Regions from separate parts of the Allorhizobium ampelinum S4 genome, predicted to be linked through region 2. Evidence: predicted binding sites of a transcription regulator. Region 2 holds the regulator's gene; each other region holds the start of a gene.

Evidence for each region. Region 2 encodes LexA, which represses DNA repair genes until DNA is damaged. Its sites were predicted from a motif close to TGTTCNNNNTGTGTTCNG; they were not measured.
Region 1: parE (DNA topoisomerase IV subunit B) is a predicted target of LexA. The motif match lies at 5,036-5,053, and genes of this name have one in related genera.
Region 3: AVI_RS01910 (DNA recombination protein RmuC) is a predicted target of LexA. The motif match lies at 4,125-4,142, and genes of this name have one in related genera.

What each region holds. Positions count from the first base shown of each region.
Region 1 covers NC_011989.1:1,825,050-1,832,510, forward strand. Annotated here, with positions in the region: gene AVI_RS08680 (hypothetical protein) at 1-525, opposite strand, end outside; gene AVI_RS08685 (DUF2336 domain-containing protein) at 600-1,736, shown strand; gene AVI_RS08690 (hypothetical protein) at 1,774-2,172, opposite strand; gene AVI_RS08695 (GNAT family N-acetyltransferase) at 2,310-2,795, shown strand; gene parE (DNA topoisomerase IV subunit B) at 2,827-4,950, opposite strand; gene AVI_RS08705 (dienelactone hydrolase family protein) at 5,253-6,146, shown strand; gene AVI_RS08710 (GGDEF domain-containing protein) at 6,187-7,383, opposite strand.
Region 2 covers NC_011989.1:2,107,865-2,115,325, reverse strand. Annotated here, with positions in the region: gene AVI_RS10080 (ComEC/Rec2 family competence protein) at 1-1,075, shown strand, start outside; gene lexA (transcriptional repressor LexA) at 1,056-1,775, opposite strand; gene AVI_RS10070 (pseudouridine-5'-phosphate glycosidase) at 2,166-3,089, opposite strand; gene AVI_RS10065 (carbohydrate kinase family protein) at 3,086-4,051, opposite strand; gene recA (recombinase RecA) at 4,298-5,386, shown strand; gene alaS (alanine--tRNA ligase) at 5,556-7,461, shown strand, end outside.
Region 3 covers NC_011989.1:394,684-402,144, reverse strand. Annotated here, with positions in the region: gene dapE (succinyl-diaminopimelate desuccinylase) at 1-131, opposite strand, end outside; gene dapD (2,3,4,5-tetrahydropyridine-2,6-dicarboxylate N-succinyltransferase) at 236-1,093, opposite strand; gene AVI_RS01920 (LOG family protein) at 1,360-2,238, shown strand; gene AVI_RS01915 (flagellar hook protein FlgE) at 2,488-3,723, opposite strand; gene AVI_RS01910 (DNA recombination protein RmuC) at 4,184-5,413, shown strand; gene AVI_RS01905 (ribokinase) at 5,500-6,399, shown strand; gene argB (acetylglutamate kinase) at 6,457-7,344, opposite strand.

The DNA.
Region 1 (7,461 bases), 280 kb from region 2:
CTGGGCATGGCGCGGCGTCTCGGACTGGATGGCGGTGACGACCGCTTTTTCATCCAAGCCAAGGCCAAGCAACCTTGCCGAACTGGCTGCGATGGCGGATGCCTCAAAAAAGCCGGAGGGGTTGCCGCCGAGAAGGGCAATGAATGGTGTGCTGCCATCGGCAAGTGCAGCTCTCGCTTCCTCGACCCGCAAGAGCGCATCCAGCCGCTGGCTGTCGGCGGCGGTTGCTGCATCCGTCAACATCAGCCCATCCGGCTTCAGCGCCATCAACTGAGCGAGACGGGCGGCGAAGTCATCATGGTCAAGCCGGGCGGAAAGACCAAACAGTACGGGCAGGGTGGATGATGGCGCTTTTTGCCGCCAGCTACCATACAGTGCAGTGGGCTCGTTGCCGCCAAAAACCAATGCATCTGGCGCGGCAGGTGAGGTCTGTTGTTCTGTCTTGATCAGCAATAGCGCCCCACACGGTTTTCCCTTGAAGAAAAACAAACCCAGATCCTTCCGAACTTCATGGTTAATCGACATGGTGAACCAATCTTAAACTTTTCTCGCATACCATAATTGCAATGGGTCGGGTTTTGTTTTGATTGGGGTTGTCAGTGCTTGTAAAGGCTTTCTTTCGCTGGTCAGAAACCGCAAAGGCGTGCGACCGGGCGAAGGCCGCCAATGCGCTGGGCCGAGCCTATCTCTATTCCCCGATGACCGAAGACGAACGGCGCTCCACCTATGTCGCCATGACCTATCTTCTGGACGATCCCTCACCCAAAGTGCGGCTGGCGCTGGCCGAGGCTCTGGCCTGTTCGGCTGAAGCGCCTCGCGCTATCCTAGTATCCCTATGTGAAGATCAGCCAGAGATCGCCTCGCGGGTGATACTTTGCTCGCCCGTGCTGCAAGACCGTGACCTGGTCGATCTGGCTGGACGAGGCAGCGGTATGACACGCGCCTTTATTGCCGCACGTCCACAGCTTTCCTCTGCCGTTGCCGCAGCCCTCAGCGAGATTGGCGACGTGTCGGAATGCCTGGTGCTGCTCGATAGCCCCACTGCCGCTATTTCGCCTTTCAGTCTGCTGCGACTGGCCGAGCGCCACGGCGCGCATGAGGCGGTGAGGGGCGTATTGCTGGAGCGCCTGGACTTGCCGAGCCGGGCGAGGCACCTGCTGGTTTCACAGGCCAGTCAGGCGCTTGCCGCCTCCGGCCTGCTGCGGTTTTCCCTTGGAGAAAGCAAACTCACACGACTGAACCGCGAAATTGGCGTCAGCGCAGCCGCGGTGATTGCCGGTGAGGTCGGCTTCGATGAAATTCCCGATCTGGTCGAGCAGATGCGCGTCAATGGCCAATTGACGCCCGCCTTGCTGATCGAACTGTTATGCCGGGGCAAGGTCGATTTCTTTGCCAGCGCCGTTGAATCGCTGAGTGGCTTACAGGAGCGCCGGGTTCGCTCGATTCTGGCTACGGGCCGCATGCATGCTGTGCGAGCGCTGCTTCTGTCCGCCGGTCTCGACCATACAATCGCACCGCTGTTCGTTGAGGCTGTGCTGCTTTGGCGTCACGCTGTGCAGACGGCGACCCATGGTGAGATCGGCAGCATTTGCCAACCGCTTCTCGCCAAGGGTAGCAAGCTGGCCTCTTGTGAGGCGGCGCGCCAATTGCTGGATCTGGTGGAAATCATGCTTCATCAGGACGAACGCCGACAGGCCCGCCAATATGCCGCACATCTTGTGGTCGACGCAGCCTGACCTGTTCCGGCGGGCGATTTGATTGCTGGTATGCGGGTTATTTGGTCAGCTTTTTTGCCGCCCAGGCATAGGTGTCGGTGACCACATGCACCGGGGTGGTGAACACCATCTTGATATCCTCCTTGCCGGGCAGAACCTGTTTTACACTGTTGATGGCACGGTCTGCCAGAGACCGCTTTTCAGCTTCCGGCACAGGATCGGTTGGCGTTGCTGGGACCGCTGTCACGGTCGTCTGGGGAGGTGTCACCGTCTGCTGTTGGCAAAAGGCAACGACGCTGGGGAAATTCACATTGGAATATTGCCCCAGAACATTTTCCGAATCGCGATTGCACAATTCCACCGAAACCCAGCGCTGCTCGGCAGTGGCGATATACTGGCATTGGCTGACGCTGTCATTGCATCCCAGAATGGTCATGATCACGAGTGAGGCTTGCATCGGCTCGTCCTTCCAGTCAGTAGAGTTTTATCAGTAACGCAACAAGATTGGCGCAACCAAGACCAATCGGCCCTCGGACAAAAAAATTATAATGCATAATCTGTTTTGTCTGGTTGGGTGCCTTTCAGGATCGATAGATGTCCGTGACCATTCCCCTTTTGGCAATCACCATTGAAGCGCCACGACAGCCCGACGTGATCCGCTTGCTGGATCTCTCCGATGCTTATATGGCCGCACTCTATCCGGCGGAAAGCAATCATCTTTTGGATGTCTCATCCCTGGAAAAGCCTGGTGTCCATTTTTTCGTGGCGCGCCATGAGGGGCAGGTGGTGGGTTGCGCCGCCATTGTCGAGGCTGGCGATGGCACGGCGGAGATCAAGCGGATGTTTGTCGATCCCCGATCAAGAGGGCTGTCGCTTGGCAAGACGCTGATGGCGGCATTGGAAGACCAGGCAAAAACGCTTGGCCTTGAAGCGTTGCGCCTCGAGACGGGTATTAGCCAGCCGGAGGCGATCGGTCTTTACCGAAAAGCCGGTTTTCAGGAAATTCCGCCCTTCGGCTCATACCGTCCCGATCCGCTCAGCCTTTTCATGGAAAAACGTCTGGAAAATCCAGTCGTTTGAATCGCTAAGCGCAAAAACACTTCGTTACGGTTCAAATATCCAAGTTTTCCGCAAAGGCGGCCCGCTCCTGAATAAACCGGAATCGGGCTTCCGGCTTAGTCCCCATCAATGCATCCACGGCATCACGGGTGCCTTCGAAATCGACGTCGTCGATCTCGACTTTCAGCAGCATCCGCTTGGCTGGGTCCATGGTGGTTTCCTTCAACTGCGCCGGCATCATTTCGCCGAGACCTTTGAAGCGGCCGATTTCGACTTTCTTGCCTTTGAATGTGGTTTCCATCAGTTCGGCACGGTGGGCGTCGTCGCGGGCATAAACGGTCTTTGCGCCCTGACGGATCACATAAAGCGGCGGCACGGCGAGATAGAGATGATTGCCCCGGATCAGTTCCGGCATTTCCTGATAGAAAAAGGTGATTAGCAGTGAAGCGATATGGGCGCCGTCCACATCGGCATCGGTCATGATGACGATACGCTCATAGCGCAGGTCTTCATCACGATATTTCGTCCGCGTGCCACAGCCGAGCGCCTGGATCAGGTCGGCGATCTGCTGGTTGGCCATCAGTTTTTCACGGCTGGCGCTGCCGACATTGAGGATCTTACCGCGCAAGGGCAGAATGGCCTGGTTGGAGCGATTGCGGGCCTGTTTGGCCGAGCCGCCAGCCGAATCACCCTCGACGATGAACAGTTCCGCGCCTTCGGCGGTGTTCTGGGCGCAATCCGCCAGCTTGCCGGGCAGGCGCAGCTTGCGCACTGCGGTCTTGCGGTTGACTTCCTTTTCCTTGCGCCGCCGCAGCCGTTCCTCGGCCCGCTCGATCACCCAATCGAGCAGCTTGGCGGCTTCATTCGGATTGTCGGCCAGATAATGGTCGAAAGGATCGCGCAGAGCGTTTTCGACCAGACGCTGCGCTTCTACCGTCGCCAGCTTGTCCTTGGTCTGGCCGACGAATTCCGGCTCGCGGATGAAAACCGACAGCATGCCGACCGCCGAAATCATCACGTCATCGGTGCTGATCTGCTGGGCGCGCTTATTCTGGGTCAGTTCGGCATAATTCTTCAAGCCCTTGGTCAGTGCAATGCGCAAACCGGCCTCGTGCGTGCCGCCTTCGGGCGTCGGGATGGTGTTGCAATAGGAATGAACCTGGGGATCGCCACCATACCAGGTAATGGCCCATTCCATCGCGCCATGGCCGCCGGTCTTTTCGGTTTTGCCAGCAAAAATTTCGCGGGTGACGGTAAACTCCTTGCCGAGTGTCGCGGCCAGATAATCCTTCAACCCGCCGGGGAAGTGAAATACCGCCTTATCCGGGATGTCGCCGCCGGTGGTCAGGATTGCCGGATCGCAGGACCAGCGGATTTCCACGCCGCCGAACAGATAAGCCTTGGAGCGGGCCATGCGGAAAATCCGGCCCGGATCGAATTTTGCGTGATCACCGAAGATCTGCGGATCGGGGTGAAAGCGCACCCGCGTACCACGCCGATTATGGACATCGCCCAATTCTTCCAGCCCGCCCAGCGGCACGCCACGCGAAAAACGCTGGCGATAGAGCTTGCGATTGCGTGCCACTTCCACTTCCAGCAGATCAGACAGCGCATTGACGACGGATACGCCGACCCCGTGCAAGCCGCCAGAGGTCTCATAGGCCTTGCCGTCGAACTTGCCGCCCGCATGCAGCTTGGTCATGATCACTTCAAGGGTGGATTTGCCCGGCACCTGCGGATGCAGCTCGACGGGAATGCCGCGACCATTGTCGGAAACCGTCAGGAAGCCTTCGGCATCCAGATGGACATCGATGAAATTGGCATGGCCAGCCACCGCCTCGTCCATCGAATTGTCGATCACCTCGGCAAAAAGATGGTGCAGGGCTTTTTCGTCCGTGCCGCCGATATACATGCCGGGACGCATCCGCACCGGCTCCAGCCCTTCCAGAACACGGATGGAGGACGCGCCATAATCGTCGGGATTGCCGGTGGAGGCGGGCGTGGCTGAGCCGAAAGCCACTGCCTTGGCCGGGGTTTCCGGTTGGGCGGCAGTAACAGGCGCCGTACCAGCAGCCGTCACATCGGCAGCACCTTTCTGCGTCTTCGCCGCCTCGGCAGGCGTTGACGGCAGGGCGGCGAAAAGGTCGTTGTTATCGTCCATGATCTTGTCTGTCATTTGCTTGTGGTCTTCAGCGGAGCACCGTGAAGAATTCTGTCTCGCGATAGGGCATGTGCCCGTCCGTCTCTGGCCCGTGCAGCGCAGTTTCCGGTTTGTTCCTGATTAGCGCATATTCTCAGCAACAATCAACCGATTGTGTCCACTCGCGCCCATTCCCTTTATTGCCTGTTGCGGCAAGGACGCGGGAGAATTATGTCGCACTTGGTCAAACCATGTCCATTCAGCCTATTTTCAAGGAAAACTTTTGCGTTTCTCGTGACGGCGTGGCAAGGCTGCGCCGTTAAGGAGACCTGATCCCGATGCGGATGTCCACAGTTCATTTGTTCGCCCCCGTGGTTCTGGCCGCTCTCTGCTCGGTTGCCAGCTCTTTGCCTGCAACGAGTGCGCCTGCCGTTAGCCTCAAACCTTTCAAGGACGAGCTGTTTTCCGGCCAGACCGTGTTGGAAAGCCGCGACAAGGGTGATTTCCAGACCATCGACTATCAGGAAATGCGCGACATCAACGGCCGCGACGAAATTCCTGAGCGCCGGGTCAAGGCCTCCTACGTCTCGCTCGGAGTGCGTCACCAGCAGAAGGACGAGACGCTGGATCTCGGTGATGCCGGCAAGCTGGATGTGACGAGGACCGGACCTGCGGACGGCGCAGCATTCACGGTGATTTTCATTCACGGCCGGGGCGGGGACCGCCGACTTGGAACCGATGACTACAAATTCGGTGGCAATTTCAACCGGCTGAAAAATCTCGCCAATGACAATGGCGGCACCTATTACGCACCTTCCGTGCGATCCTTCGACCAATCGGGGGTAACGCAGGTCGCGGCTCTGATCGATTATGCCTCGGCCCATTCCGGCGGCCGTCCAGTGGTGTTGTCCTGCGCGTCCATGGGCAGTTTCATCTGTTGGGGCCTGACCCGTGACGACCGAATCGTTGCGAAACTGTCCGGCATGGCCATTCTCGGCGGAGCCAGCGATCCGGATTTTACCGCCAGTGCGGCCTTCAAACGCAAGCTTCCGATGTGGTTCACCCATGGCAGCCGCGATAGTGTCTATGCCGCTGGCGACCAGATTGCGCTGTACGAACGTCTGCACCGCACCGGCTATCCAACCCGTTTCACGTTGTTTCTCACCGGTTCTCACGGCACACCGGTGCGCATGACCGATTGGCGCGCCGTGCTCAACTGGCTGATTCGCTAGAATCTGCTGTTTTGGTTTGTCATTTTTGGAAAGCAGGGGGTTAATTTTCCCTGGCAAATTCCAGACCGAGCTGCGTTGCCCCGCTCACGCAGACACGATTGCGCCCGCTGCGCTTTGCCTCGTAAAGGGCCGCGTCGGCGCGGTTCAGCAGGTCTTCCAACGAAACCGTTGCCGTAGGGCCCTCCGCTACGCCCAGACTTGCCGTTGTCACCTGGCCCCTGCCTTTGCCCAAGTGCGGGATGTTCATGCACTCGATTGCCCGGCGGATGGCTTCTGCTATTGCACAGGCGGCATCGACATCCGTATTCGGTAGCAAAACGAGCATTTCCTCGCCGCCGTAGCGGAAGGCGAAGCCTTTCTCACCGGCATTGTCGCGAATGCATTGGCTGACGGTGCGCAGACACTCATCCCCTTCCAGATGGCCGTGGACATCGTTGTAAAGTTTGAAATCATCGATATCGAGCATGATGGCGCAAACATGTGTTGCCGGTGATCTGCCTTTCCACAAGTCGGTCGCGACCTGTACCAGCGAGCGACGGTTCAGCAGGCCGCTCAGCTCATCACGGGCGGCGTTATGCTCCAACTGCTTTTGCAGTAGGCCAGCACGCAGCCTGTTGAGAAAATTCATTCGATCAGCGTGTTCGAGAAAATAGGCGCCTAGCGCCAGGAAAATCGCGATCGTGATGTAGAAACTGACCAACCCGCTATAAGTGATATCGTCGAATGAGCCGTTCAGTTTTGCGGTTTTCAACAGCACGCCGCACATCAGCGTCAGGCCAATCACCACGATATGAAACCGTGGCCGCAGCGCAATGACGAAAAACAGGAAAGCAGCCACATTGCCGTTCTGATAGACGAACATGTACGGGCTTTGGCTGTAGATTGCGACCGACATCGGCAGGAGAATACTGAGCGTGCCTATTCCCAGCGACAGAAGTTCGTAATTAAGGGCCGTGCGCCAGCGCCTTACGGCAAGCACGCTGATAATTGCGAAAGGCGTGAATATTCCGAAGCGTACGATCAGCAGTTTATCGAACACATCGGCCATCATCGTCGCGTCGCCGATGAAAACGGCGTCGTAAATAAGTGTGCCGATTACCGCCCAGAATGGTGTCAGCTTGACCCGATTGGCGACATATTCCTGAAGAAATTCCGCTTCTACGGCGGGGCTGAACCGCAACGCCTTGAAGCCTCGGGCGATTTGCCGGTCGATAGCTTCAAGAGATACGGTGGCCATTGCGGCTCTCCGGTTGACTAAGGGGAAACAAGCTTTCCGCATACGCCGAATCGGTGCTTTGGAGAAGCGCCGTTATCG
Region 2 (7,461 bases):
CATCGCCACCAACAAGAAGCGTCCGCCGAGTTTCATTTTCAACCAATGGCGCTCAGTGCTCGACATTGCCGATCCGATTGCGCCTGAAATATTGCCCAAGCTGGCAGCTGTTGAGATCGAGACAGGCCAACAGGGCGCGGGGAAAGGCGAGGACAAGGCGCGGGAAACAACGCGGGCCGGAAAAACAAAGACGGGGGGCCAAAAAGTCAAGGGAAGAGAGCCAGTAGAGCCGCAACAGGCGATGGCGGAGATGACGACGGCAAAGGAGAAGGCCGATAAAAAACCTGATCTTTTCCATTGCCGCACCGATGCCTTTTGCCTCGCGAGGCTCAGCAATGGTTGGACCGTCAGCCTGGTGCAGAACCGCGACTACAACCAGGCCGCTTGCGCCCTGTCCGACCTGATCGTTTCGACTGAGGCCGGCCGTGATGCCGAATGTAAGGCGCCGATAGCATCCACTATTCCCTCAGAAAAAAACGAAACCACCGTTACCCGGGAGCCTGCGGAAGACGCGACTGGGGCGGACGTTGAAATTGAACGGATCATGGCCGATGGTGACATGCTGCCATCTGACAACAGCAGCCCGTCCGTTCGCTCCCAAACGATCAGCCGAACGCAAGCGGGAGACATTTCTGCAGCCAGTGTAACGACGGTACCGGGGAAGGGTGTTGCAGTGCCCACAGATAGCCAAGTGAAGGGCGGCGCCTCAAACTCAGACCAGAATTCCCCGTCCCTAATAGAAGCGGGCGAACCTCTCGCCTTCTTGCAAACCGAGAAGGCCGCTAACGCTGGACCGATGCTGTCACGTCCCCCGAAAGTCCTGACCCGTAACGATCTGCGACGGTTCGGTGCAATGGAGATCACGCTTGGTGATCCCGCCACCCGAACGCTGCATATCGTTACGGCATTTCAAAATCAGTATCGGCCCTGGACCCGCCATCGTTATTTCGACTGGCGCAGCAATCGCTATGATCGACCGAATGGTACGGCCCACGCCAATGTTCCATCTGCTGCCAGCGACGACGTCCAGTCAGGCGCTGGAGATGTCAGTGAGCTTAGTGATAGCGACGAATAAGACCGACAAGCTTGCCCTGGATTTTTACCCGGTCCGGTCCGAAAATCCGGGTCTCATAGGCCGGATTGGCAGCTTCCAGCGCGATGGACGCCCCACGGCGGCGGAAGCGTTTCAACGTGGCTTCCTCATCGTCTACCAGAGCAACGACGATATCGCCCGGATTGGCGGTGGTGGCGTTGCGGATGATCACCGTGTCGCCATCGAGAATGCCAGCTTCGATCATCGAATCGCCTTTGACCTCAAGGGCGTAATGTTCGCCGCTGCCCAGCATTTCCATCGGCACGGAAATGTCATGGGTGTTGTTCTGGATAGCGGAGATCGGCACGCCTGCCGCGATACGGCCCATGACAGGTATGGATGAGGAATTGCGTACTTCCTCGACCTGTTTGGCCGGAGCGGATGGAACTGCCTGCAACTTGCCTCGGCTGCCTTCAATGACGGATGGCGAAAATCCTGTACGTCGGGGCGGTATGCTGGAGGTCATGGCCTCTGGCAGCTTGATAACTTCCAGCGCTCGTGCACGGTTTGGCAAGCGACGGATGAAACCGCGCTCTTCCAAAGCGGTGATCAGCCGGTGAATGCCGGATTTTGAGGCGAGGTCCAGGGCATCCTTCATCTCATCGAAGGAGGGCGGCACCCCAGACTCCTTCATGCGCTCGTGTATAAACAGCAAAAGTTCCTGTTGCTTGCGAGTCAGCATTGGGACCTACCCTTTGAATTATGAAACAAATACAGAACATACGCTATCTGTTCCAGTTGTGTTCCGCAAGTCCTTCTTGCAAATTTCCTTCGATGACGCGGCGAGAGACGGCGTTGAAGAGGAGACGAACGAGAAGCATCCTTTAAATACGGGAGGCTGAGAGGCTCCTATAGAAACAGAAAGCCTTTGCTTTATTGTCCTGACGACTGTCGGTTGGGAATGGGCAGAAAGATAGAGAAAATCGATACTATCGAAGACGTGAAATTGCGGAATGAAAGTTGGTAGCAAGTTGTTTCAGTGCGGATGGCCAACGATAAATCGACAACAATAATCTGCCGCAGTGTCTGATCGGGGACATTATCACCCCCGATCCATTTTGATATCAGTGGCTTACAGCATCGCGACGGCAATTTCCGCGGCAAGACGCGCGTTGTTTTCCACCAACGCGATATTGGTGGTCAGGCTGCGGCCGTCGGTGAGGTGATAGATTGCGTCGAGCAGGAAAGGCGTGACGGCTTTGCCAGTGATTTCCTCGCGTTCAGCCGCGGCCAGCGCCCGGCCAATATAGATTTCCATCTCCTCGCGCGCGATTTCCTCTGCTTCCGGCACGGGATTGGCGATCAACATGCCGCCATCAATGCCCAATTGGTCGCGTACCTTCTGGAAATTGGCAATTGCTGCGGGGCTTTCCAGTTTAAGTGGGCTTTTCAAGCCCGATTCCCGCGACCAGAAGGCTGGAAATTCGTCGCTGTCGTAAGTCACGACAGGTACGCCACGGGTTTCCAGGACTTCCAATGTCTTGGGAATATCAAGAATAGCTTTTGCTCCGGCGCAGACGACGATGACAGGGGTGCGGGCCAGTTCTTCCAGGTCCGCTGAAATGTCAAAGCTTTCTTCTGCGCCACGATGCACGCCGCCGATGCCGCCGGTGGCAAAAACCGAGATATTGGCGCGGGCGGCAGCGATCATCGTCGCGGCTACCGTGGTAGCGCCGGTGCGGCGTTCGGCAATGGCGTAGGCGAGATCGGCACGAGAGACCTTCAGGACATCAGTCATTTGCGCCAGTTTTTGCAACTGATCTTCTTCCAGCCCGATATGCAAAACGCCTTCAATCACGGCGATGGTCGCCGGGACCGCACCACCGTCGCGAATGATTGCCTCCACGCTTTGCGCCATCTCGACATTTTTCGGATAGGGCATGCCATGGGTGATAATGGTGGATTCCAGCGCGACAATAGGCGCATTGCGCGTCTTGGCCGCAGCCACTTCGCGGGCGTATACGATGGGCAGGAGCGGAGAAATCGAACGGGTCATGATCGGGAACTCGTTTGGCGGGGAAGGGCGCGCGGCTCGCCAACAAGGTCAAGGCGCGCGGCGAGGCGATCTGCGGTGAGGTCCTCGTCTGTTGCCCTGTCAGATAGCAGGGTCAGGCCAGCCAAAGCAACACCGTGGCGCAGCGCCAGCGGCAAGGAACTGTCATTCACTCTTTGCGAAAGCACCCCCGCACAAAGCGAATCGCCAGCTCCGGTCACATCGGCCAGTGCGTCCAGTGGCGGCGGGGTCAAGGCATAGTCACCGCTTGGATCAAAGGCAACGACCGGTCCCGCACCATTGGTGACAACGCCGCCATGGAGGCCTTTGGCGCGAAGCAGATCCGGCCAATCAGAAGGGGCATCCGGTTTTGTTCCCGCCAGAACCGCTGCTTCAGCGCTGTTGAGAAACAGCATATCGAACCTATCGAGGCAGTCGGCGTATCGCACCACCTTGGCCGGTGAAATGCCGATCCCGGCCAGAGGCTTGGCAAGCTCACGCGCCATGGCCGCAATCGCCTCCAGCGTCTCTTGCGGCAGGTTGGCATCAACCAGCAAAACGCGTGTGGCTTCGAAAGATTCGCGAACGGCGCGTACTTTCAGCCGGCGTGGCGAGAACAAGCGGTAGAGCTCCATATCGGCCAAGCCGATCACCAGATTGCCGTCTTTTTCCAAAATAGCAGTGTAGCTTGGGGTGCTCCGATCCAAAAAGGTGAAGGGCCGGTCGTCGACGCCAGCCGCTTCGGCGGCGACCGCCACCCGTTGGCCAAGCGCATCGCCGCCGCGGGGGCTGATCATAGCAACATTCAATCCAAGTCGTGCCAGGGCGCGCGCCGCGTTGAAGCCACCGCCGCCCGGTTCTTCCAACCATCGCCCCGGATTGCTGGCGCCAGCAATGGTTTCCGCATCGATGCGTCCGCGCCGATCGATATGCGCGCCGCCCAGAACGAGAATGTCGAGACTCATACCTGCCAGCCTCCTGGAAACAGTGGAAATTCGAATCGCGAAGGCGTCATTCCGAAGGGTACGATGGGCTGAAAACCAACTTCTCTTAACGGCCAATGCCATGGAAACATTAAGAGAACACCCGTCAGATTAAAAAATAAACACAAAGACTTGGGCAAGACTTGCAAGAACGGAACAAACCATGTACATAGTTCGTGTCTGCTGTTTCGTTGCCTACGCGGCTTCAATAACCTAAAGGTGGTTCAAATGTCACAAAATTCTTTGCGGCTCGTAGAGGACAAAACGGTGGATAAAAGCAAGGCATTGGAAGCGGCCCTGTCGCAGATCGAGCGATCGTTCGGCAAGGGCTCGATCATGAAGCTCGGCGCGAACGAGAAAATCGTGGAGGTTGAAACCGTATCGACAGGCTCTCTCAGCCTCGATATCGCGCTCGGCATTGGTGGTCTTCCCAAAGGCCGTATCATTGAAATTTATGGACCGGAAAGCTCCGGTAAAACCACGCTTGCGCTGCAAACCATTGCCGAAGCCCAGAAAAAGGGCGGTGTTTGCGCCTTTGTCGATGCCGAGCATGCGCTGGATCCGGTTTATGCCCGCAAACTGGGTGTTGATCTCCAGAATTTGCTGATCTCACAGCCAGATACCGGTGAACAGGCACTGGAAATCACCGATACGCTGGTGCGTTCGGGGGCGATCGATGTGCTGGTGATCGACTCGGTTGCGGCCTTGACACCGAAAGCTGAAATCGAAGGCGAAATGGGCGATAGCCTGCCGGGCATGCAGGCGCGGTTGATGAGCCAGGCGCTGCGCAAGCTGACGGGCTCGATCTCGCGTTCGAACTGCATGGTCGTTTTCATCAACCAGATTCGTATGAAGATTGGCGTGATGTTCGGTTCCCCGGAAACGACGACCGGTGGTAACGCGTTGAAATTCTACGCTTCGGTTCGTCTCGATATTCGCCGTATCGGCGCGGTCAAGGACCGGGAAGAGATCGTTGGCAACCAGACCCGCGTCAAAGTGGTCAAGAACAAGATGGCGCCGCCCTTCAAGCAGGTGGAATTCGACATCATGTATGGCGAAGGCGTGTCGAAGACCGGTGAATTGGTCGATCTGGGCGTCAAGGCTGGGATTGTTGAGAAGGCCGGTGCGTGGTTTTCCTATAATAGCCAGCGCTTGGGGCAGGGCCGGGAAAATGCCAAGATCTTTCTTCGCGACAACCCAGCGGTTGCCGATGAAATCGAAACAGCACTTCGCCAGAATGCCGGTCTGATCGCCGAGCGTTTTCTTGAAAATGGCGGTCCGGACGCCAATGACAGCGTCGGTCTTGACGACGCCTGATCGATTAGGACCGCTTATCTGGCGGTTGGATCTGTTCATTGTTGCGGGCTGGGGATTTACATCTCCGGCCCTTTTCTTTCGATAGGCTGGACAGGCGTCATGGCGGACGATAAAAGCCGTTGTTTTCTGACGTCTGTCCGGCAACGGACACTTATTCCAAGGGCATCCCATGAGCGGCGTAAATGACATTCGGTCGACCTTCCTCGATTACTTCAAGACCAATGGTCATGAAGTCGTTGCGTCGAGCCCGCTCGTGCCCCGCAATGACCCGACGTTGATGTTCACCAACGCCGGCATGGTGCAATTCAAGAATGTCTTCACCGGACTGGAACACCGGCCTTATTCCCGTGCGACCACAGCGCAAAAATGCGTTCGGGCCGGGGGCAAGCATAACGATCTTGACAATGTCGGTTACACGGCGCGCCATCACACGTTTTTCGAAATGCTGGGCAATTTTTCCTTCGGCGATTATTTCAAGGAAAATGCCATCGAATTGGCCTGGAACCTGATTACCCGGGAATTCGGTATTGATCGTGACAAGCTTTGCGTCACCGTCTATCACACCGATGACGAAGCCTTTGGCTTGTGGAAGAAAATTGCAGGCCTGCCGGAAGAGAAGATAATCCGGATTGGCACCAGCGACAATTTCTGGGCAATGGGTGATACCGGTCCCTGCGGTCCGTGCTCCGAAATTTTTTATGACCACGGCGACCATATCTGGGGCGGACCTCCAGGTTCCGCCGATGAGGATGGCGACCGGTTCATCGAGATCTGGAACCTGGTTTTCATGCAATATGAACAGGTGACCAAGGAACAACGGGTTGACCTGCCGCGTCCATCCATCGATACGGGCATGGGCCTGGAGCGGGTTGCCGCCCTGTTGCAGGGCAAGCACGACAATTACGATATCGACCTGTTCCGCGCGCTGATCGATGCTTCCGTTGATCTCACCGGTGTTCCGGCTGAGGGCGAGCGCCGGGCCAGCCACCGGGTGATCGCCGATCATCTGCGGTCTTCTGCGTTCCTGATTGCAGACGGTGTGTTGCCATCGAACGAAGGCCGCGGCTATGTTCTGCGCCGGATCATGCGCCGCGCCATGCGACATGCGGAACTGCTCGGTTCCCGCGATCCGATGATTTACAAGCTTCTGCCTGTGCTTGTGCAGCAGATGGGGCGCGCCTACCCGGAACTGGTCCGCGCCGAGGCGTTGATTTCCGAAACCTTGAAGCTCGAGGAAAACCGTTTCCGCAAGACGTTGGAGCGTGGCCTTTCGCTGCTGTCCGACGCCACGGCCACTCTGAACAAGGGCGATAGCATTGACGGCGAGACCGCGTTCAAGCTTTACGACACCTACGGTTTTCCCCTGGATCTGACGCAGGATGCCTTGCGCGCCCGTGGCATTGGCGTCGATATCACCGGCTTTAACGATGCTATGCAGCGTCAGAAGGCCGAAGCCCGTGCCAGTTGGTCGGGCTCCGGCGACAAGGCGATGGAAACTGTCTGGTTCGAGTTGAAGGACAAGCACGGCGCAACCGAGTTTCTCGGTTATTCCGCCGAAAGCGCCGAGGGCGAAATTCAGGCGCTGGTGCGTGATGGTGCGGTGATCGAGCAAGCTACGGCGGGCGAGAATGTTCAGGTCGTGGTCAACCAGACACCGTTCTATGGCGAATCTGGTGGCCAGGTTGGCGATACAGGTGAGATCGTTGGCGATGGGTTCGTTCTTGAGGTGCGCGATACCTTGAAGAAGGGCGAGGGGCTGTTTGTCCACGTTGCCACTGTTCGTGAAGGGACTGTTCGCGCCGGTACGGTCGTCGCGCTCAATGTTGATCATGCTCGTCGCTCCAGGCTACGGGCCAACCACTCCGCGACACATCTGCTGCATGAGGCGTTGCGCGATGTGCTGGGCAGCCATGTGGCACAGAAGGGCTCGCTGGTTGCGCCGGAGCGTCTTCGCTTCGATATTTCTCATCCAAAGCCTGTGACGGCGGAGGAGTTGAAGATCGTAGAAGACATGGCCAATGAAATTATTGTCCAGAATGCTGCTGTCACCACCCGCTTGATGGCGGTGGATGATG
Region 3 (7,461 bases), 1.7 Mb from region 2:
AACGGTTCCAGCATGGCGGCCAGCGCCGACAGCGCCCCGCCCTCGGCAGGCGTCACGGAGGGGCAGCGGATCAGGGTCTGAAGATTGTCGACGGGATCGGTGGCAGATGAATTGGCTGGATGCTTTGACATATCGATCTTGAGAACGAGACAAGGGAAAAGGATGGACGCCATCAAGGCTGAAAGGGGCAGGAGCCAGCCAAGGACGCCGTGTTCCTGCCCAGAAAAGCCGCAGATCAGTCGCGTAGCAGCTCGTTGATACCGGTCTTGGAGCGGGTCTGGGCATCGACGCGTTTGACGATCACGGCGCAATAGAGGCTGGGCGCCGGCAAGCCGTTCGGCATGGTGTTGGGCGATGGCATGGAGCCTGCGACAACCACGGAATACGGCGGCACTTCACCATACATTACCTCGCCGGTGGCGCGGTCGATGATCTTGGTGGATTTGCCGATATAGACACCCATGCCGAGCACGGCGCCTTCACGAATGATGCAGCCTTCCACGACTTCGGAGCGCGCGCCGATGAAGCAATTGTCCTCGATAATGGTCGGCCCGGCCTGCATCGGCTCCAGCACCCCACCAATGCCGACGCCGCCCGACAGATGCACATGGCGGCCGATCTGGGCGCAGGAGCCTACCGTCGCCCAGGTATCGACCATGGTGCCCTCGCCGACATAAGCGCCGAGATTGACAAAGGACGGCATCAGAATGGCATTGGGGGCAATGAAAGCCGAGTGACGCACCACCGCATTGGGCACGGCGCGGAAACCGGCGGCGCGGAACTGGTTTTCACCCCAGCCTTCGAATTTGGACGGCACCTTGTCCCACCAGGTCGAAGCCCCCGGCCCGCCCTTGACGACCTCCATGTCATTGAGACGGAAGGAGAGCAGCACAGCCTTTTTCAGCCATTGATGCACGGTCCATTGGCCATCCTCTCCACGGGTGGCAACCCGTACCTTACCCTGGTCGAGCAGGGCAAGCGATTGCTCGACAGCATCGCGCACTTCGCCCTTGGTCGACAGGGTAATGGTGTCGCGATTGTCGAAAGCGGTATCGATGACGGTCTGTAAAGAGGAGAGGTCCATAGCGCTCATGAGGATTCCTTAAACTTCATTGGCTAACGTCAAGTCCCGATGCCATCGGTCCTGCGTTGATAAACTGGTGATTTCCTCTAACGCATTGGCTTGCCCTTGGGAACCGCTCAGCGTCCTTTCGGACGGATGTTTTCCAAGGCGGTGCCGCAGCTTTGATCACCACATGGATGCGAGACGTCCGTCGGCAGAAAGCGCCGCCGCCGTCATAAATCCCACTCGATTGACGGGATCATGCAGCAGTGCGGCAAGAGATGAAAGGTTCGAAGATGGCGAAGATGCGCAATGGAAAACGGCGAAAGACGGATGGCAGCTGGGCGCCGCTGAAGGACAACCAGACGGATCGGCGAAATGCCAGGATCGTTCCCCAGACGCCGCAAACGCTGTCGCCGTCCTATCGCCTCGCCTATGCCGATGACGATTTTTTGTGCCGGGAAGAATTGCGCCCGGTGCGCCTGCAACTGGAATTGCTGAAAACCGAAATGGTGCTTTCCGAACGGGGTATCAAATCCACCGTGGTGATGTTTGGCGGCGCGCGCATTCCGGCACCCGGCCAATCCGCCTGGGCGGCGCGCAACGACATACAGCGGCGCAATCTCGAAGCCGCATCGGTATTTTATGACGAGGCCCGCGCATTTGCCCGGCAATGCAGCCAATACGCGGCACGGTTCGACTATCAGGAATATGTGATCGTCACCGGCGGCGGGCCAGGCGTGATGGAAGCCGGAAATCGCGGCGCCGCCGACGTCGGTGCGCCATCGATCGGCTTGAATATCGTGCTGCCGCATGAACAGGCGCCCAATGCGTTCGTGACGCCGGACCTGTCCTTCAACTTCCACTATTTTGCCATCCGCAAGATGCATTTCCTGATGCGGGCCAAGGCAATCGTCGTCTTTCCCGGCGGTTTCGGCACGCTGGACGAGATGTTCGAGGCGGTGACGCTGATCCAGACCAAGCGTATGGCACCGATTCCGCTCATCCTGTTCGGTCGGGAATTCTGGCACAGGATCATTGATTTCGACAGCCTGGCGGAGTTTGGAACCATTGCACCCGACGATGTCAAGCTGTTGAGCTTTGTCGAAACCGCTGACGAGGCCTGGGATATCATCGCCCGGCGGTATGAAATAGAAACGGCTGAAACCGCGTGATTGTATGGGACGACCTATGCGGAAAAAAGGAAAAACCTGCCGTGCGGGCACACGGCAGGTTTTCCGGGAATCGCCATCGGAATGAGCGACGGCGATCAAGCGTGGCGCGCTGGTAAAGGAATGGGCCTTCCCTTTGCTCCCATTGCAGCGCCATGCGCCATATAGGGCGATGACGCTGTAACGCTTTATATCTGCTGCATAATCTTTCCATGCGTTCAGAGAGATGACAGCCGATAGATCTGCAATCCGTTACCGGACCATGTTGATGACGGTGTCGAGCATGTCGGCCGCCGTCTGGAACACCTTGGAGTTAGCGCTATAGGCGCGCTGAGCAGCGATCATGTCCGACAGTTCAGACGCAAGGTCGACGTTTGAACTTTCCAGCGTGCTGGATTCGATGGTGCCGAAGCTGCCTGTGCCAGCAAAGCCGACGACGACGGTACCGGAATCGGCATCCACCTTATAGGCAGTGCCGCCAACCTCCTCGAGGTTGTCAGGGCTGGCAACGGTGGCAAGCGCAATCTTGTAGGTATCTGTCGTGGTTCCGTCGGAAGATACGGTGCTGATAACGCCATCACTGCCGATCGTGTAGTCGGACGAGCTGCTGGCAGCACTGCCGTTTGCGCTACCCTCTATGCTGGTGGAGGTGGCCGTCTGGGTGATATCCGAAAAATCGAGATCAATCGTAAGGCCTGTCTCGGAATCGGTGAAGGACAGGGTGCTCGTGCTGCCGTCTTCCAACTCCCCTGCGCTATCGAAGGTCAATGTTGTCGAGCCTAGCTCACCATTATCATAGGGGAAGCTGGTTCCGTCATCATCGTCATTAGCCTCATCATTGCGGTAGATCGAAACTTCCCACTCATCGTCATCGGTCTTGGTAAAATAAATGTCGTATTGGGTTGAGGCACCTTGTTCGTCATACGTGACGATCGACGACTTCGCCGTGAAGGTGGCATCCGCCGAGTTCGAAGACGGTGTATCGCCAGAAACCACCTCTTCATCGCTTTCCAGATTGCCGCTGACTTCGCCGGTGGTCGTGGCCGATGCCGTGACCTCGCTGGTGTCGATTTTCACCGGTTCAAGACCGTCGAAACCATTGATGACAGAAGCCGGTTCGCCGTTGTCGTAGGAGTAGCCCAGCAGCGTATAGCCGGATGAGTTCACAAGGTAACCATCCTCGTCAATCTCGAAGTCACCCTGACGGGTCAGGAAAACATCACCCTCATCATCCTGCACAACGAAATATCCGTCACCGTCGATCGCCAGATCCGTCTCCGACGAGGTCGACTCGAGATCACCCGACTGGGACACTGTTTGGGTGGTCGTCGAAGTCGTTCCGCCATTCACCAAACTGGAAAACGCAGTCTCCGTGCCTTTGTAGCCGGTCGTGCTCGTATTGGAAATATTATCCCCGATGGAGGTGAGTTTATTGGACTGCGCCGTCAGCCCCGATACCGATGAGTTCATTGCAGATGCAAGAGACATATAACGGTCTTTCTGTATAATTGTTGTCGTAGCGAATTGATGTCTATAAAAACTTGTGTGAGGCTTACGGCTTTTCTATTCATTTGATTTTATTTCCATATTTTAAATCCAGCCGCAGATTCACCTGGGTTGAAACGACCTTGGAGAATGCTTGGCCATGCAGCTGCACGCCCTGCGAATCGGGGAAATGAAATGGAGACGGCAAAATGGGCGATGGCTGGCAGCCCTGCCCTCGCTTGGGGGCATCTGAAACAGGCGAAACCGCTGGCGTTAACGGGCGCGATAACGGCTTTTCGGTCTCTTCAACGCAGGCCTGACAACTCCAGCAATTTTGATTTTCGAAATATTTGATAGAATTCCTGGCGATGTCCTTGCCGAAAAACTGGTGGCACTACAGAATTTGTTCACGATTTGATCTAGCCTTCATCAACAAACCTGCTAGATTGCGCCTATGAACCAAATGCTTTCCGCCCTCAGCAGACCCGCACTGGCCTATGGTGAAAACCAGTTCAGCTTCGGCGCCGTGGCGCTGATCCTGGCCGTGATCGTGCTCGCTGCTCTCTGGCTGCGGCTCTGTTTAAAACTTCGACAAAAGGAAGATTTCGACCTCGGAGCCGCGATTGCCGCCGAGCGGCAGGCAAGCGAGGATCGACGTCTCGAGGCCTTGATGCAGGCGCAAGCCGAAATGCAGGGCCGGCTTGCCACCATGGCGGACCTGTTCGGCGCCCGGCAATCGGAGTTCAACCGCAGCATCAACGAGCGACTGGACGGCATGACCCATCGCTTGGGAAGCACGATTACCGAACAGACGAAATCCACCCATGACAATCTGCGTATCCTGCAGGAACGGCTGGCGGTTATCGATGCCGCGCAGAACAACATCCAGTCCCTGGCAAAGGATGTGGTCGGGTTGCAGGCCATTCTGTCCAACAAGCAGACGCGCGGCGCCTTCGGTCAGGCACGGATGGAAACCATTATAGCCGATGGCCTGCCGATGGGCGCCTACGCCTTCCAGGACACGCTCTCCAACGGATCAAGGCCCGATTGCACCATCCGGATGCCGAACGGTCAGCCGCCGCTGGTGATCGACGCCAAATTTCCACTCGAAGCCTGGAACGCCATCCGTGACGGGACGACGCCAGAACAGAAAAAACTCGCTGGCCAGCAGTTTCGGCGCGATATGGAGGTGCATCTCAAGGATATTGCCGAGAAATACCTGATGCACGGTGAGACACAGGACACCGCCTTCCTGTTTGTCCCATCCGAATCGATCTTTGCGGAGATCCACGAGAATTTCGAGGGGATCGTCCAGCGCGCCCATAAGCTGCGGGTGGTGATCGTTTCGCCCTCCCTGCTGATGCTGTCGATCCAGGTCATCCAGGCCGTGCTGAAGGATCAGCGGATGCGCGAACAGGCCCACCTGATCCAGGGCGAGGTCATCCATCTGATGGAGGATCTCGGGCGGCTCGACGAGCGGACCCGCAAGCTGCAAAGCCATTTCCTGGCCGCCCAGAAAGATGTCGAGATGATCCTGACCTCGACCGACAAGCTCAATCGGCGCAGTGCCAGAATAGAGGCGATGGATTTTGCCAGCGCGCCCGATCCGACGGCAAAGCCAGCACCACAAACAGATGCTAGCGTCGAGAGCCGGACCGGTCTTCTCAAGCTGCGCCTTGTTGACGAAGACTGATCCCTGCCGCAAAACAGAGCCCGAATCAGTCGGACCGGTTTCCTTCAGGCCCGCATCGTTCAAGCAGCATCGTCAGGAGTGCGCCCATGATTACCGTTTTCGGCTCCATCAACATGGATCTCATCGCGACCACCAGCCGTCTGCCCAAGCCAGGTGAGACAGTGGCCGGCAACGGCTTTGCCACGGCAGCCGGCGGCAAGGGCGCCAATCAGGCGCTTGCTGCACGCCGCGCAGGCGCCCAGGTGCGGATGGCCGGTGCGGTCGGCAAGGACGGGTTCGCCGCCCCTGCACTGGCGCTTCTGGAGGAAAGCGGAACGGATCTAGACAGCGTCAAGACCGTAGCGGAGGCAACCGGAACCGCACTCATTCTCGTCGGCGGTGACGGCGAGAACATGATTGCCGTCGTTCCAGGCGCCAATGGCAGCCTGACCAGCGCCGATGCCAGCGCCGCCATCAAGACCATGACTCGCAATGACAGTCTGGTGCTGCAATTGGAAATTCCAGCCGCAGCCGTCGAAACCGCCCTGCATGAAGCAAAGGCTGCCGGGATCCGCAGCATCCTCAATATCGCCCCACTAACCGAGGAGGCCGCGCGCCTCGGACGAATGGCCGATATCGTCATTGCCAATGAAACCGAATTCGAGCGGCTGGCTGGTGAGACCAACATGGGGGCTGCGGAACGCGAAGCCGCGCTTGTCCGCCTACATGGCGAAACCGGCCAAATCCTAATCGTGACGCTGGGCGCCGAAGGCGTCATCGCCATACGCGACGGTAAGATTGAGCGTGCATCCGGCTTGACCATCGAGCCGGTCGATACTGTCGGTGCCGGGGACACCTTCTGCGGTTATCTGGCCGCTGGTCTCGACGCGGGCTTTGCCTTCGAGGAGGCGCTGCACCGCGCTGCCGTCGCCGGGTCCCTGGCCTGCCTGAAAGCTGGTGCGCAACCCGCTATTCCGCTAGCAGAAGCCGTCACGGAAAGACTCTGATGCCGGATCGGCGCCGTGCTTGATTCAGCGCGGCGCCGAAGGCCTGACTGCATAGCTTCAAGGCACGATCAGCGTACCCGCGCCATGTTCCGTGAAGATTTCTAGCAGCACGGAATGCGCCGTCTTGCCGTTCAGGATGACAACGCCATGCACGCCGGCATTGATCGCGTCGATGCAGGTTTCCACTTTGGGGATCATGCCACCGGAAATCGTGCCATCCTTGATCAAGGCGCGGGCCTGGGCGACCGACAATTCCTTGAATAGCTCGCCATTCTTGTCCAGTACACCAGGGACATCGGTCAGAAACAGCAGGCGGTCGGCCCTGAGCGCACCGGCAATGGCACCGGCAAAGGTATCGGCATTGATATTATAGGTATGCCCGTCCCGACCGGGGGCGACGGGGGCGATGACCGGGATCATTTCGGATTTCGCCAGGAGATCGAGCAGCGTGCGATCGACCTCGACCACTTCACCGACAAAGCCAAGGTCCAGAACCCGCTCGATATGGGAATCCGGATCAATCACGGTTTTCTTGGCCTTTTCGGCAAATACCATGTTGCCGTCCTTGCCACAGAGTCCGATCGCCCATTCGCCGGTCTGGTTGATCAGCGCGACGATTTCCTTGTTGATCGATCCGGCCAGCACCATTTCAACGATTTCGACGGTTTTCTGGTCGGTGACGCGCAAGCCACCTTCGAATTTCGATTCGATCCCCATCTTGGTCAGCATTGCGCCGATCTGCGGGCCACCGCCATGCACGACAATCGGATTGACGCCGGACTGTTTCAGCAGCGCGATATCGGCGGCAAAGGCCCGGCCCAATTCTGCGTCGCCCATGGCATGGCCACCATATTTCACGACAATCGTCTTGTTTTCATAGCGCTGCATGAAGGGCAACGCCTGCGCAAGAAGGCGGGCCTGGGTTTGGCTTTCGGAGGCGCTCATTGAGGATCCCTTCGGTTGGTTCGGCGCCTTTTACCTCAAGAATACGGCAGATGGAATAATCCAGACGGCACTGTTGATCGAAATGATATGGGGAAACTGCAATGAACGCAGCTATCC